DNA from 3 places in the Sphingomonas sp. LM7 genome. Region 3 is predicted to be linked to each of the others. Evidence: riboswitches for the same ligand, from Rfam matches in the RefSeq annotation. Region 3 holds a riboswitch; each other region holds the start of a gene.
What was found. Region 3 has a riboswitch for cobalamin ahead of BXU08_RS08280 (acyl-CoA thioesterase). Riboswitches for the same ligand answer to the same signal wherever they lie in the genome.
Positions count from the first base shown of each region.

Region 1: linked by a shared signal. The riboswitch ahead of metE (5-methyltetrahydropteroyltriglutamate--homocysteine S-methyltransferase) and the one ahead of BXU08_RS08280 (acyl-CoA thioesterase) in region 3 are both predicted to bind cobalamin.
Region 2: linked by a shared signal. The riboswitch ahead of BXU08_RS18370 (TonB-dependent siderophore receptor) and the one ahead of BXU08_RS08280 (acyl-CoA thioesterase) in region 3 are both predicted to bind cobalamin.

Region 1 is NZ_CP019511.1:250,011-254,816, reverse strand. Features, by position in the region: gene BXU08_RS01130 (hypothetical protein) at 1-79, shown strand, start outside; gene metE (5-methyltetrahydropteroyltriglutamate--homocysteine S-methyltransferase) at 120-2,408, opposite strand; cobalamin riboswitch at 2,515-2,717, opposite strand; gene BXU08_RS01120 (mandelate racemase/muconate lactonizing enzyme family protein) at 2,772-3,947, opposite strand; gene BXU08_RS01115 (IclR family transcriptional regulator) at 4,069-4,806, shown strand, end outside.
Region 2 is NZ_CP019511.1:3,956,863-3,961,668, reverse strand. Features, by position in the region: gene BXU08_RS18380 (DUF4142 domain-containing protein) at 1-310, opposite strand, end outside; gene BXU08_RS18375 (methyl-accepting chemotaxis protein) at 394-1,707, opposite strand; cobalamin riboswitch at 1,813-2,001, shown strand; gene BXU08_RS18370 (TonB-dependent siderophore receptor) at 2,118-3,959, shown strand; gene BXU08_RS18365 (ABC transporter substrate-binding protein) at 4,034-4,783, shown strand.
Region 3 is NZ_CP019511.1:1,820,146-1,824,951, forward strand. Features, by position in the region: gene BXU08_RS08255 (MarR family winged helix-turn-helix transcriptional regulator) at 46-546, opposite strand; gene BXU08_RS08260 (hypothetical protein) at 772-1,203, opposite strand; gene BXU08_RS08265 (nuclear transport factor 2 family protein) at 1,358-1,819, shown strand; gene BXU08_RS08270 (DUF4424 domain-containing protein) at 1,819-2,760, shown strand; gene BXU08_RS08275 (hypothetical protein) at 2,803-3,072, shown strand; cobalamin riboswitch at 3,091-3,294, shown strand; gene BXU08_RS08280 (acyl-CoA thioesterase) at 3,402-4,166, shown strand; gene BXU08_RS08285 (TonB-dependent receptor domain-containing protein) at 4,344-4,806, shown strand, end outside.

The DNA.
Region 1 (4,806 bases), 1.6 Mb from region 3:
CAGCAACGGCGAGAATGCGATCATCGAGCGCCTGCTCGACGATGTCCGCGGCCGGCACCCGCTGGTGAGGGCAAAATGAGACCGGCGCGCAGAGCCCAACCCCTGCGCGCCGGCCCGTCTCACGCCGCGGCGCGCAACGTCCGCGCCGCGGCGACCATCGCTTCGATCGCGGGCGTCACTTCGGCCCATTTCCGCGTCTTGAGCCCGCAATCGGGGTTCACCCACAGCTGGTCGGGCCGCAGGTGCAGCTGGGCGAGCTGCATCAGCGCCACCATCTCTTCCTCGCCGGGCACCCGCGGCGCGTGGATGTCGTATACCCCGGGCCCGATCGCGCCGGGATAGCGATAGGCGGCAAAGCCCTCCAGCAGCTCCATCTGCGAGCGGGCGGTCTCGATCGAGATGACATCGGCGTCCATCGCCCCGATCGCGGGCAGGATGTCGTTGAACTCCGAATAGCACATATGGGTGTGGATCTGGGTCGCGTCGCCCACCCCCGCCGCGGAGAGCCGGAAGCTGTCCACCGCCCAGTCGAGATAGGCCTGCCAGTCGCGGCGGCGCAGCGGCAGCCCTTCGCGCAGCGCCGCTTCGTCGATCTGGATCGCCTTGCACCCCGCCGCTTCGAGGTCGATCACCTCGTCGCGGATGGCGAGCGCGATCTGCCTGCACGAGTCGGCTCGCGGTTGGTCGTCGCGGACGAAGGACCAGTTGAGGATCGTCACCGGCCCGGTGAGCATGCCCTTGACCGGCTTGTCCGTCAGGCTCTGGGCATAGCGCCACCACTCTACGGTCATCGGCGTCGGCCGCGAGACATCGCCGTACAGGATCGGCGGCCGCACGCAGCGCGAGCCATAGCTCTGCACCCAGCCGTTCACCGTGAACGCGAAGCCCGACAGCTTCTCGCCGAAATACTGGACCATGTCGTTGCGCTCGAACTCGCCATGGACGAGCATGTCGAGCCCCACTTCCTCCTGCCAGGCAATCGCCCGCGCGGTCTCCTCCCGCAGGAAAGTCTCGTAAGCGGCCGCATCGAGCTCGCCACGGTTGAACCGCGCACGGGCATTGCGAACCTCGGCAGTCTGTGGGAACGAACCGATCGTCGTCGTCGGATAGGCCGGCAAGTCGAGCACCGCAGCCTGCGCGGCAAGCCGCTCGGCAATGTCCGACGCGCGCGCATGCATCTCCGCGGTGATCGCCGCCACGCGCTCGCCGACCGCGGCATTGTGCACCCGCGGCGAGGCCTTGCGATTGGCCGCCGCCCGCGATGCCTCGGCGAGCTCCCCGGCGACGCTGTCGCGCCCCTCGTTGAGCGCACGCTTGAGCAGCGTCAGCTCCTCGACCTTCTGCACCGCAAAGGCGAGCCATTGCGTGACCTCGGCATCGAGCTTCTTCTCCAGCGCCAGGTCGACCGGCACATGGAGCAGCGAGCAGGACGGCGCGAGCACCAGGTCGCGCGTCGCGGCGATCGGCTCGATCCGCGCCAGCAGCGCGTCGAGATCGGCACGCCAGACATTGCGCCCGTCGATCACTCCCAGCGACAGCAGCAGCCCCCTGGGCGCCGCCTTGAGCAGCGGATCGAGCTGTTCGGGCGCGCGGACCAGATCGACATGCAGCCCGGCCACGGGCAGCGCCGCCGCGAACGACAGATTGTCGCCCAGCCCACCGAAATAGGTGCTCAGCATCAGCTTGGGTCCGCAGCGCGACAGCTTGGCATAGGCCCGGGTCAGCGCCCGCCGCTGCTTCTCGTCGAGATCGAGTACGAGCACCGGCTCGTCGATCTGCACCCATTCCGCGCCGGCCTGGGCGAGATGCCCGAGGATCACCGAATAGAGCCCCAGCACTTCGTCGAGCGCGTCGAACGGATCGACATCGCGGCCCTTGGCGAGGCTCAGCCAGGTCACCGGCCCGAGCAGCACAGGCCGCGTCTCATATCCCTGCGCCTTGGCCTCGCGATATTCCTCGATCACCTTGAGCCGGTTGAGCGCAAGCTTCTGCCCCGCGACGAGCTCGGGCACGAGATAATGGTAATTGGTGTCGAACCACTTGGTCATTTCGCACGCAGTGACGCTGCCGTGGCCACAGCCATCGTCATGATCTCCGGTGGTCCCGCGTGCCATCGCGAAATAGGTCGCGAGATCCGCCTCGCCATCGGCACTGCGGTAGCGCTCGGGAATCGCGCCGAGCATCACGCTGGTGTCGAGCACATGATCGTAAAGCGAGAAGTCGTTAGAGGGCAGCCAGTCGGCACCGAGCGCCTTTTGCCGCGCCCAGGCGGCGGTGCGCAGCCCGGAGGCGGCGTCGAGAAGCTCGGCCTTCGTGGCCTTGCCACTCCAATATGCCTCGAGCGCGTGCTTGAGCTCGCGCCGCGGCCCGATGCGCGGAAAACCCAGTGTTGCAACAGTGACGGTCATGCTCTTCAACCCCGAAGAAAGGCGGAAGGCTTGGACCAGACACGAGCACACGCTCCGGGACGGCCCGCAGCGACATGCAAGCGGCCAGCCCGGGCACCCCGCCGGTGGACGTTATCGCGTCGAAGGCAGGTCTCCTGGCTCGCGGGTCACAGCTGACGGTCCGTCTTCCCAAGGCAAGCCTCAGTGACATCGTGGACCACAGCTCACCGCTTACAGTTGCGGGGGCAGCGCCGGTATTTCACCGGCTTCCCGTCTTAGCTTCGACGCAGGGCACGCCCCGGCCGAAGAACCTTGACCCGCGCTGGATCGCACCACGCGCCGGCCCCGTCAAGCAAGATATAAAGATCTCTTTATATGATGCGTTCAGCTGAGCTGGGTCGCATTGGCCCAGAAGCGCTCGTTGGGTTCGACGCCCAACCCCGGACCCTCGGGAATCGCGAAATAGCCCGCCTCGCATTCTAGCCTGCCCGTCATCAGCGAAGCCGAATGCGGGAAGATGCTGTGCTGATATTCGTGCCACGGCAGGTTGGTCAGCGTCGCCGAGGCATGAAGGCTGGCGGCGGCGAAGATTCCCGCGCCGATCGTGGCGTGCGGAATGACCTGCGCGTGGAAGGCCTGGGCAAGCTGCGACATGCGCATGAATTGGGTGACGCCGGTATGTCCCATCTCCGGCTGCACGATCCCCACGGCACGCCGCTCCAGCCTAGCGCGGGCGTCATAGACGGTGCGCCACTCCTCGCCCGCAGCGACGGGGATCGGCGAATGCGCGGCGATGTCGGCGAGCCCGGCGACATCCTCGGTCTTGCACGGCGCCTCGATGAACCGCAGGTCATAGGGCCGTAGCCGCTCGATCAGCGCGATCGCGTCGGCGGGCGAATACATCCAGTGGCAGTCGAGCATCAGCGCGACATCGGGGCCCAGTGCCTCGCGCAATGCCGCAATCTCCTGGACCAGGCTGCCATAGGTCACCACTGCGGCGATCTTGACCGCGCCGAAGCCCTGATCGACGAAGCTCCTTGCCAGCGCGACCCGTTCGTCGAGCGTCTTGCGCGGCAGCCCCGAAATATACGCCGGAATGCGATCGTGATGCCGCCCGCCGAGAAGCTGGTTCAACGGCAATCCGGTCAGCTTGCCGAACAGGTCCCACAGCGCGATGTCGACCGCGGCGATCGCGTCGAGCCAGAAGCCGCCGGTATAGCCGCGCACGCGCATCAGATCGTAGAGGTCGTCCCAGATCGCCTGCACGTCATAGGGCGTGCGTCCGGCGACGAACGGCGCGATCAGGTCCTCGATCAGCGCGTGCAGCGCCTTGGGCGCGACCAGGCCATAAGTCTCGCCCCAGCCGACCAGCCCCGATTCGAGCGTGACGCGCACCACCAGCGAACGCATCTCGACCGGATAGACGGTGCGGTTGCCGCGGCGCACGATATAGCCGCGCGTGTTGACCGCTTCGCCAGGGCCGAGCGCGCCGAGGTAGGTCGCCTCCTGCGGGATCTTCACCGAAAACACGTCGATCGAGCGAATGCGATTGTCGGGCACTTGGGCTCCCCTCTCCTGGTTGCAGACAGCCTAGGCCCATGAAGCTTTTATAGCAACGACAAAGCTGCAGTGTTTCGCATCGCCGTGGACGCTCGCGCGGACAACGGCTAGCATACCCCCTATGACAGCAACACCTCCCGGTCCCGCGGCGGACGAGCGTGCGAAGCGCGGGCGCGCCAAGGCAGGCGCACAGCCCAACCAGAGCCTGATCGATGGCATCACCGTCCTCCAGGCGCTCGCCATCTCGCGCGATCCGGTCGGCTGCCGCGAAGTAGCGCGGCGCGTCGGCATGGAGACCACGCGCGTCAATCGCCTGCTCAAGACGCTCGCCTATCTCGGTATCGCGCGGCAGACGTCCGACCGCAAATACCGCGCCGGCGCGGGGATGACCGTGCTCGCCGCGCAGAGCCTGTTCGCTTCGGGGCTGCTGCGCCGATCGCTGCCGGCGCTCGAGGAGCTGCGCCGCTTCGGCCATACCGTCGCGATGGGCGTGCGCTGGCGCGACAATGTCAGTTACCTGTTCCACGCGCCGCCCAACATGCCCGCCAACGACGCGCTCGGCCGCATCGGTCTCTATCCCGCTACGCGCGGCGGCATCGGCATGGCGCTGCTCGCCGCGATCGAGGACGACGAAGTCGCCGAAGTCTATGGCAGCGATCCGATCCCGGGCTATGACGACCTGCCCCATCTGCTCGCCGCGCTGGATGGCGTGCGCGCACAGGGATTTGCCCGTCTCAAGGTCAAGGAATCGCCCGAACAGCATACCGTCGCGGTAACCGTCGGCACGACTGCCTTCGCGGCGATCGGCCTGTCGGGCTGGATTCCCGAGCCGGCGATGCCCGAGCTGCTCGACGCCCTG
Region 2 (4,806 bases), 2.0 Mb from region 3:
AAGCATTGTGGTGCTCGACCATCAGCTTGCCGAAATCCTTCAGCGTCTGGGCCTTGGCCTTGTCCTGCGCGATCTTGCCGGCCTCGACTTCGAAATAGTCGCTCGCGCCGACTTCATTGACGAATTTCTGCGCCGGCGACAGCGGCTCGCCGGTGGTCAGCGCATTGTCGGCCAGATTGGCGTCCGCCGGCACGACGACGCCGTTATCGGTAGTGACCGTGTTGGTTGTGGTCGTGGTGGTCTCGTTGCCGCCGCACGCCGAAAGCGCGAGCGCAGACGTGAATCCCAAGATCAAGTGAAGCTTTTTCATTCAGGGGTCCTCCTCGCGTGCCACAACGCCGCCCCGCGCCGCCCGTTCCACCTTCTCAATGAGATAGCGGAAGCGCCGGCAGGTCAGGCGCGGCGTAGCTCGGCGAGGAAGGCCTCCAGCTCCGTCGAGAGCGCACCCGCATCATGATGCAGCCGCGCGGCGAGCGCATGCATGTCCCCGGCGCTGTCCGAAGCCACGCGCGACGTGCCGCCGATCGCCTCGACATCGTTGCGGATCGCCGTGCTGGCACCCACTGCTTCCTCGACATTGCGCGCGATCGTGCGCGTGGCGCCTTCCTGCGCGACGATCGCCGCCTGGACGCCCGCGGCAAGGTCGACCATCGATGCGATCGCGTCCTCGACCTGGACATGGCCCAGCGTGACATCGTCGATGCCCCGGCGGATCTCGTCGACATGCGCGGCGATTCTGCCCGCGGCGACTCCGGTCTGGTTGGACAGCTGCTTCACTTCGTTGGCGACCACGGTGAAGCCCCGCCCCGCCTCGCCCGCGCGCGCTGCCTCGATCGTCGCGTTGAGCGCCAGCAGGTTCACTTGCCCGGCAATGTCGCTGATCAGCGCGATCACCGAATCGATCGTCTGCGCCGCGCGGTGCAGCTCGCGGGTGCGGGCACTGCCGGCGCGGACCAGCGCCGATACCTTGCCCGCCGCGGCTTCGGCGGCCTGGGTGCTGCTTTCGATATGCTCCAGCGAGCCCGCCAGCTCGCGCCCGCGCGCGGCGATCTCGCGCATATTGTCGCTGGTCTGCGACGCGGCCGAAGCAACTGCGACGGCGCGGTTGCCCACTTCGGCGGCGCGATCCGCGCTCGATGCGGCGCTGCGCTGCAGCTCCGCCGACAGCCCACCCAGTGCCTGCGCCAGCGTCGCGACTTCGCCTTCGAACCGCTCGCTGGCGCGCTCGATCCGCTCGGCGCGCGCGACGCGGGTGGCAGCACTGCTGCGCTCATATTCTGCCGCGAGATGGAGCAGGCGGCGATTGCCGATCACTGCCGCCAGCCGGCCGCCCCGCGTCAGGATCATCCCTTCGCTGCCGCTTGCCGCGCGATAGGCGTGGAGCAGCGCGCCGATATCGGTCGCGGCTTCGGCGACCGGGCAGGCGCGGACATGTCGCACGACGCCATGCCCGAAATAGGGATTGCGCAGCAGCGCGTGGCCGAACGGATTGAGCAGCAGGCGCCGCACGTCCTTCTCGAAGATCGCGCCGACCGGGCGGTGCGACGCATCGACCACCGGCATCAGCCGCAGGTCGGTGTCCGAGTTGAACAGATCGACTGCCTTGAACAGCGAATCCTCCAGCGTCAGCCAGGGCGGATCGGCTTCGGCATCGGTGAGCCAGCCCGGATTCGGGTCTGGCTGCGGAGCAAGTTGGGCGACCTTCATGGCCCCTGCCCTACGCCGTGCTGGTAAACGCGGACTTCACCGTTGGTTACACAACCGTGACAATTGGAATTTTTTCGCAGTTGCAGCGAGCGCACGCCCCGCGTAGAGGCCGCGGCCGTGACGGGTGTCCCCTGCGAGGGGGATGAAAAGGGAACTCGGTTCAAACCCGAGGCTGCCCCCGCAACTGTAACCGGCGAGCGTTAGCGTCATCATGCCACTGGAGTTTTTCCGGGAAGGCGGCGCGAATGCAGTGACCCGGGAGCCAGGAGACCTGCCAGTCACAGTCGATTCCTTTGCGCGGGCGGGGTGCACCGGGCGAACGAGGGCTATGCCCTTGCGTGAGCGACACCGTTTAACCGGGTCGCCGCGCCAGCTTTCGGCGAGACGACCCCTGACGAAGGTGTCTTACCGTGACCAAGTTCAAGCTGTTTCTCTATGCCTCGGCCGCATTGCTGCCGGCCGTGGCGCATGCCCAATCGGACGATGACCAGATCGTCGTCGTCGCATCGGGCGTCGAGCAGGAAGCCGAGACTACCGGCCGTTCGATCACCGTGCTCGACCGCGCGACGATCGAGACGCGCCAGACCGTCTCGCTGTCCGATCTGCTCGCCACCACCCCGGGCGTCACTTCGACGCGCAACGGCGGCCCCGGCGCGCTCACCGCAGTGCGCATTCGCGGCGCCGAGGATGCGCAAACGCTGGTGCTGATCGACGGCGTCCGCGCCAACGATCCCTCCTCGCCCAGCGCGGCGTTCGACTTCGGCAACTTGCTCACCAGCGCAGTCGAGCGTGTCGAGATCCTGCGCGGGCCCAACTCGGTGATCTGGGGCAGCCAGGCGCTGGGCGGCGTGGTGAATGTCGTGACGCAGGCGCCGGTGGACGGCATCGCGGCGCGCGCCAATGCCGAATATGGCTATGCCGATCAGATCTCTGCCAACGCCGCGATCGCAGCGGGCAATGATACGGTCCAGGGCGCGCTGACCGGCGGCTATTTCCGCACCGACGGCGTCTCGCAGGCCGCCTCGGGCACCGAAGCCGACGGCTATCGTCAATATAATGCCAGCGGCCGCCTTCGCGTCGAGTTCGCACCGGGCTTCGGCGCCGACCTGCGCGGCTATTACGCCAATTCGCGTCTCGAGATCGACGGCTTCCCTGCCCCGGCGTACAGCTTCGCCGACACCGACGAATATACCACCGGGCAGGAGCTGTATGGCTATGCCGGGCTGTTCGCTGATTTCGGTCCACTTTCGAACCGCGTCGCCTTCACCATCGCCGACATCAACCGCGACGGCTTCGATCCGTCGATCCCGGGCGACGGCCCCGCCTATCTCTATCGCGGCCGTAGCGAGCGCTACGAATATCGCGGCGACGCAAAGCTGGTCGACCAGCTCCGCGTGACCTTCGGTGCCGAGCGCGAGAATCTGCGCTTCTATGACGGCGCCGATACGTACCGCGCCGACATCACCAGCTTCTACGGGCAGGCGATCGTCACGCCGGTCGAAGCGGTGACGCTCACCGCGGGCATCCGCAACGACGATCACAGCCGCTTTGGCGGGCAGACGACCTGGGGCGTCAATGCCGCGGTCAAGCCGCTCGACAATACCCTGCTCCGCGCCAGCTATGGCGAGGGCTTCAAGGCGCCGACGCTCTATCAGCTGTTCGCGCCCTTCTACGGCACCGACACCCTCCAGCCCGAGACCGCCAAGAGCTGGGAAGCCGGCATCGAGCAGTCGGCGCTCGGCGGCGCGGCGAAGCTGGGCGTGACCTGGTTCCACCGCGACACCCGCAACCAGATCGACTTCGACCTGGTCAGCTTCACCTACGCCAATATCGCCCGCACCAGCGCCGAGGGCGTCGAAATCGAACTCGCGCTCAAGCCGGTCGAGGCGTTTACCGTCACCGCCAACTACACCTATACCGACGCCGAGAACCGTTCGGCGGGCTATGAAGGCAACCAGCTGGCGCGCCGTCCGCAGGACACCGCCAGTCTCTCGGCCGATTACCGCCTGCCGTTCGGGCTTTCGCTGGGAGGCACGGTGACGATCGTCGGGGACAGCTTCAACGATCAGGGCAACTTCACTCCGATCGATGGCTTCGCGCTCGGCAGCATCCGCGCCGAGATGCCGATCGGCGATCGCTTCGCAGTGTACGGCCGTGTCGAGAACGTCACCGACGAGCAGTACGAAGTCGTCTCTGGCTACGGCACCTATGGCCGCGCAGCCTATGCCGGCGTGCGGATCAAGCTCAACTGATGCGGGTTGCCGCGCTTCTCTGCCTCATGGCAGCCGGATGCGCGGCGCAGCCTTCGCCGCACGGAGGCGGGATCGTGTCGCTTAATCCGTGCGCCGATGCGATGCTGGTCGAACTGATCCCGCCCGACCGCATCGCCGCGATCAGCCATTATTCGCGTGACCCCGGCGCGTCCTCGATTTCGATGGAGGTCGCGCGCCGGTTCGCCGTCAACCATGGCACCGCCGAGGAAATCCTCGCGCTGCGACCCGATCTCGTCATCGCCGACAGCTTCACGTCGCCCTCGACCCGCGAAGCCTTCGCCCGGGCCGGCCTGAAGACACTCTATCTCGGCTGGGCGAGCACGATCGACCAAAGCAAGGCGCAGGTCCGCGAGATCGCCGCCGCAGTCGACGCCGTTCCCGCCGGCGAGGCGATGCTGTCGCGGATCGACAAGGCGGTGACTGATGCACAGACCGATCGCCCGCTCGTCCCTGCCCTGCTCTGGATCGGCGGCAATACCGTGTCCGGCGGCGGCACCCTGCTCGACGAGATGATGGTCAAGGCAGGCTTCAGCGACCATGCTGCGCATTATGGGCTCCAGAATACCGGCTATCTTCCGATCGAACATGTCGTGGTCGATCCCCCGCGGGTGATGCTCGTCCCTGACCAGTCCGGCCGCGACGCCGGCTCGCGCGCGGCGCAGATGCGCGGCTGGGCACTCGCCCGCGCGCGCGCCAAGGTCCACCATGCGCGGTTCGAGCGCAGCCTCGTCAATTGCGGCGGGCCGGTGATCGCAAAGGCGATGACGCGGCTGGCCGAAGTGCGGCGCGAGGCGGGCGAATGAGCCAGTCACCCTCACCCTTCCCA
Region 3 (4,806 bases):
ACTACTATTGCGATAAATTCGCAACAACACTGCGAACGAATCGCATCAGCTGCCCCCGCCCATCGTCGCCTCGAGCTTCTTGAGCAGCGCCGAAAGCACCCATTGCTCCTTCTCGGCCAGCCCGGAAACAAGCCCGGCCTGGAGGGTCATTTCCTCCCGGAAAACCTGTTCGACGAGTCCCCTGCCCTTGGGGGATAACTCCACGAAAACACTGCGTTTATCGTCACTTGCCGCCGGCCGGCGGATCATCCGCGCCACTTCCAGCTTGTTGAGCCGCGCAGTCAGCCCACCCGAAGAAATGCCCAGCGCACGATAGAGTTCGGTCGGCCGAAGCCGGTGCGGTGCCGGTACCGCGCGCAGCGTGGCGAGCACGTCATAGCCGCCCCCGTCGATCCCATGCCGCGCCAGCAACGGCTCAGCTGCCGCGCGCGCCCGCAACATGATCCGCCGGGCCCGTCCGAGCACCGAAAGCCCGCGCGTATCCACTTCGGGCATCGCCGCAGACCACAAGGTAATCAGCTGGTCCACAGGGTCGGTCTCGGCCATGCTATCTCGCCATCAAGATATTTATCTCGACATCGAGAATTTCGACATCAAGATGGATATCTCGAAGATAAGATGCTTGCCTCAAAGTCAAGATATTTATCTCGAAGACGAGATATATGAGCGCGGGTTAACAGCGAACCTTTCCTTCTGATTATGCCAATTGAACCCATTCAGCGCGGCTTTGCAAGCGTTCGCGGGGCACTTTGCGGCGTGCGTCGGACGCGCTTAGCGCGGCTTCATCGTATCGAACCGCGCTTCGCCGATCTGATCCGCGTTCCTGCTCGCGAACCGATATACCAGCCAGGCGAGCACCAGCGTTGCACCGGAAATCCCGGCGGCGATCGTCACGCTCGCCGCGGTCGGATCGTTCGTCACCACGATTGCCGCAGCAGCCAGGCCCGTCACCAGCACGACGGTCGTCCCGCTCTTTGCAGGCGAGGGCTCGGCGACAGAGCTGGGGTTTTGGGGCCGCAACGCCGATAAGGTGACGAAACACACTATCCACACCAACCCCACGAACTGACGCGCGTCCCGAAGGTCGGTGAGCGACGGGCTGTAATGTTCGATATAGGCGGCGGCGACGTAGGCGCCGGCAGTGAACCACGACGCCGCATTGAAGAAGCGCGCCGCATATTTCCTCATCCGGCGCCCAGTCATCCTTCGCCCCCTCGATGCACATCCTGATAGCCGAGCTCGACCTCCGCAACCCATGCCACGCATTCTACCCGAGGCTGGCAGTGCGCAAATCCACTTGTGACGCCGCCCGGCTCCGTTAAGCCGTGCCCAGGCATGCACAGGGGACGGACGGCGAATGTACGCACTATTGGGAATGGCGGCAGCCGCGATGCTCGCGTCGCCCGTAGCGCTGGGGCCCGTACCACAAGCCCGGGTCCTGCCCACGGCGGAGACGCCGCTGCAAGTCGCCGATGCCTTCGACCGCGCGCAGTTGACCAGCGACGCGGCGGCGCTCGAACGGATGGTCGCCGACGACCTGATCTTCATCGACGGCAGCGGCAAGCGTCTCGACAAGCGCGGCTTCATTGCCGGCTGGACCGCACCGGGCGATCGCTTCGATCCGGCCGTGCTGCTTGACCGCCGCGTGGTCGCGCTCGGCCCAGACGCATTCCTCGTCACCGCAGAAACCACTCTCACCGGCAGCTCGGACGGCACGCGCTTCGCCAGCGCCCTGCGCTTCACCGACATTTTCCGCCGGATCGATGGTCAGTGGCGCGCCGTCCACATCCAGGTCACCCGCCTCCCGGTCGCCAGGTGATGCTCAAGCCGCTGCTCGCTGCCTGCGCCTTGCTCGCCTGCGCCGCCGCCCTCGCCAACGACAGCACCGCCGAGCTCGCTGCCGGCGGACTGGTCCTGACCAGGACCGACGCGATCGAGATGCGCTCGGAGGACCTCCACATCTCGCGAAGCCAGATCCGTGTCCGCTATCAGTTCGTCAACACCAGCGGGCGCGACACCACGGTGCGCGTCGCCTTCCCGCTTCCCGCGATCGGCGGGCCGGGCTTCTTCGACGGCGATGTCGCGATCCCCATCGACGGCACCGACAATTTCCTCGGCTTCTCCACGCAAGTCGATGGCAAGCCCGTTGCGATGGAGATCGAGCACAAGGCGCTGGTCGGCACCACCGATCGAACCGGCTGGCTGCGCGCCAACGCGATTCCGCTGCGCCCCCACGCCGACGAGACGGAGACCGCGCTCGCCCGCCTTACGCCCGCCAGACGCCGCGAGGCGGTCCAGCTCGGCCTGATCGACGACAATGACCGCCCCGGCTGGACGCTGCAGACCACCTATCACTGGCTCCAGCGCTTCCCTGCCGGCATGCCGGTGGCGATCGAGCATGTCTATCGCCCCTCGGTCGGCGGCACCGTCGCCACCCTGCTCGGCAGCGACGCGAAGGACCCCAATATCGCGCGCTACTGCGTCGATCCCCCGCTGCTCGCCACGCTGCGCGCCGCGGAAGCCAAGCAACGCCACTATCGCGAGAACTGGGTCGATTATATCCTCGTCACCGGCGGCAACTGGAAGAAGCCGATCGGCAGCTTCCGCCTCGTCGTAGACAAGGAAGACCCGCGCGACCTCGTCAGCTTCTGCGGCGACGGCGTCCGCAAGATCGGGCCAACCCGGTTCGAGATGCGCAAGACCAATTGGCGCCCCGATCGCGACCTGGCGGTGCTGTTCCTGGCGCCCGCCGCCCTATAACACCCCCTTGCGCCCCGCGCGCACGGGCCTAGGCAAGGCGCCATGGATTTCGACGACCAGCTTCGCCGCTATTTCGGGAGCGCCGACCCCGCGACGCTCAACCCCGACGCGCTCGCCGAGGGCACCGAGCGCATCCGCGTCGATCTCGGCCTCGAAAAGGACCGCAACCGCCGCTTCGCCTTGTGGGCGCTGCTCCACATCCTCGGCAGCGCCCCCGATCTCGACGTCGCGTTCGCCGACGAAGCCGATCGCGAAGCCGCGCGCAACTTCATGGACCTGTTCGCCGCCGATCAGGCCGAACCAGACGCTTGACGGCGACCCCGATGGCGCGGAAGGCGGAACCGTCGAGGTTCTCCGCCGCGTCGCTGCGTCGGAGCTAAGACGGGAAGCCGGTGCGATGCCGGCGCTGCCCCCGCAACTGTAAGCGGTGAGCGGCGGTCGATGCGTGTCACTGGCGGGTTCACTCGCCGGGAAGGCCAGACCGTTCGTGTCGATCCGCGAGCCAGGAGACCTGCCTCGGCGCGATAACGACCCACCGGCGGGGTGCCCGGTTCGGCCGCTTGCCCCGCCGTGGCCGGCTCGCCGGCGGCGTGCGTCCGGTGCGTGCGCCTGCCTATCCCGCCTCCGAAGGCAGGAAAAGCATGACCGATACCGATAGTCCCGTCCGCCTGATCGACATGGTGTTTCCGGGCGACACCAACCATCACGGCACGCTGTTCGGCGGCGTCGCGCTCGCCCACATGGACAAGGTCGCGTTCCTCGCCGCGACGCGCCACGGCCGCGCGCCGTTCGTCACCGCCGCCTCCGAGAAGATCGACTTCGCCGCCCCTGCCAGGGCCGGCGACATGGTCGAGGCGACCGGCCGCGTCGTCCGCGTCGGCAATGCCTCGCTCGATGTCGAAGTCGAGCTGGTCGCGGAAAATCCCGTGTCCGGCGAGCGCCGGCCCTGCACGCGCGGCCGCTTCACGCTCGTGGCGGTCAGGGGCCCGGACACGCGCCTGCCCTTGCCGCCGCTCCCCGCCGCGCGGCCCGAGCAGCCCGGCGATATCCTGCGCATGGCCGAGATGGTCTTCCCGCCCCAGACCAACCATTACGGCACGCTCTATGGCGGCGACGCGCTCAAGATGATGGGCAAGGCGGCCTTCATCGCTGCCTCGCGGCGCGCCCGCGCAGTAATGGTGATGGCCGCATCCGACCGGATCGACTTCGCCTCGCCGATCCGCGCCGGCGAGATGGTCGAACTCGCCGCGCGCGTCCAGATGACCGGACGAAGCTCGCTGCGCGTCGGCGTCGAGCTGTGGGCCGAGAACCTGATGACCGGCGAGCGACGCCAGTCCGCCACTGCTGTGTTCACCATGGTCGCCGTCGACAGCGAGGGCCGGCCGAAGCAATGGCATGCGGAGTAACTTCTTACCCTAACGGCCTGCCAGTTGCATATATCGTATACGATGATACTTCTGCGTTCACGGCGGAGGCGGGGAAGGCGGCGCGTGGAGTTCAGAGGTGCGGCGCCCCCGTCCCGGAGGGCGGGCAAGCGCGATCTACTGTGCGCGATTGCCGCGGCACTCGGTACGCCCTTCGCAATGCCGGCCGTTGCCCAGGAAAGCGTGCCCGAGCAGCCGGACGCCGACATCGTCGTGCGGGCCAGCCGGTTGCCCGGCTCGATCGACACCGATGTCCTGCCAACCATGCGGCTCGATGCCGACGCGATCCGCAAGCTCGGCGTCGTCGGCGCAGCCGAACTGGTCAAGAAGCTGGGCCTCGCCCCCGACGGCGCGCAGCCTATCTACACGCTCAATGGCCGCCTGCCCGCCAGCACGTTCGAGATATTCGAGATGCCGATGGAAGCCTTTCGGCAGTTCGAGAGCTTCCCCGCGTCGGTCGCGACCAAATTCGGCTATCCGCCCACCCGCAAGGTGCTCAATTTCATCACCAAGGACCGGTTCGGCGCAGTCGAGCTCAAATCGAACTACCAGGCCGCGACCGAAGGCGGCTCGGCAAATCACAGCGAAACCGCGGGCATCACGCGCATCCGCAACCAGCGCC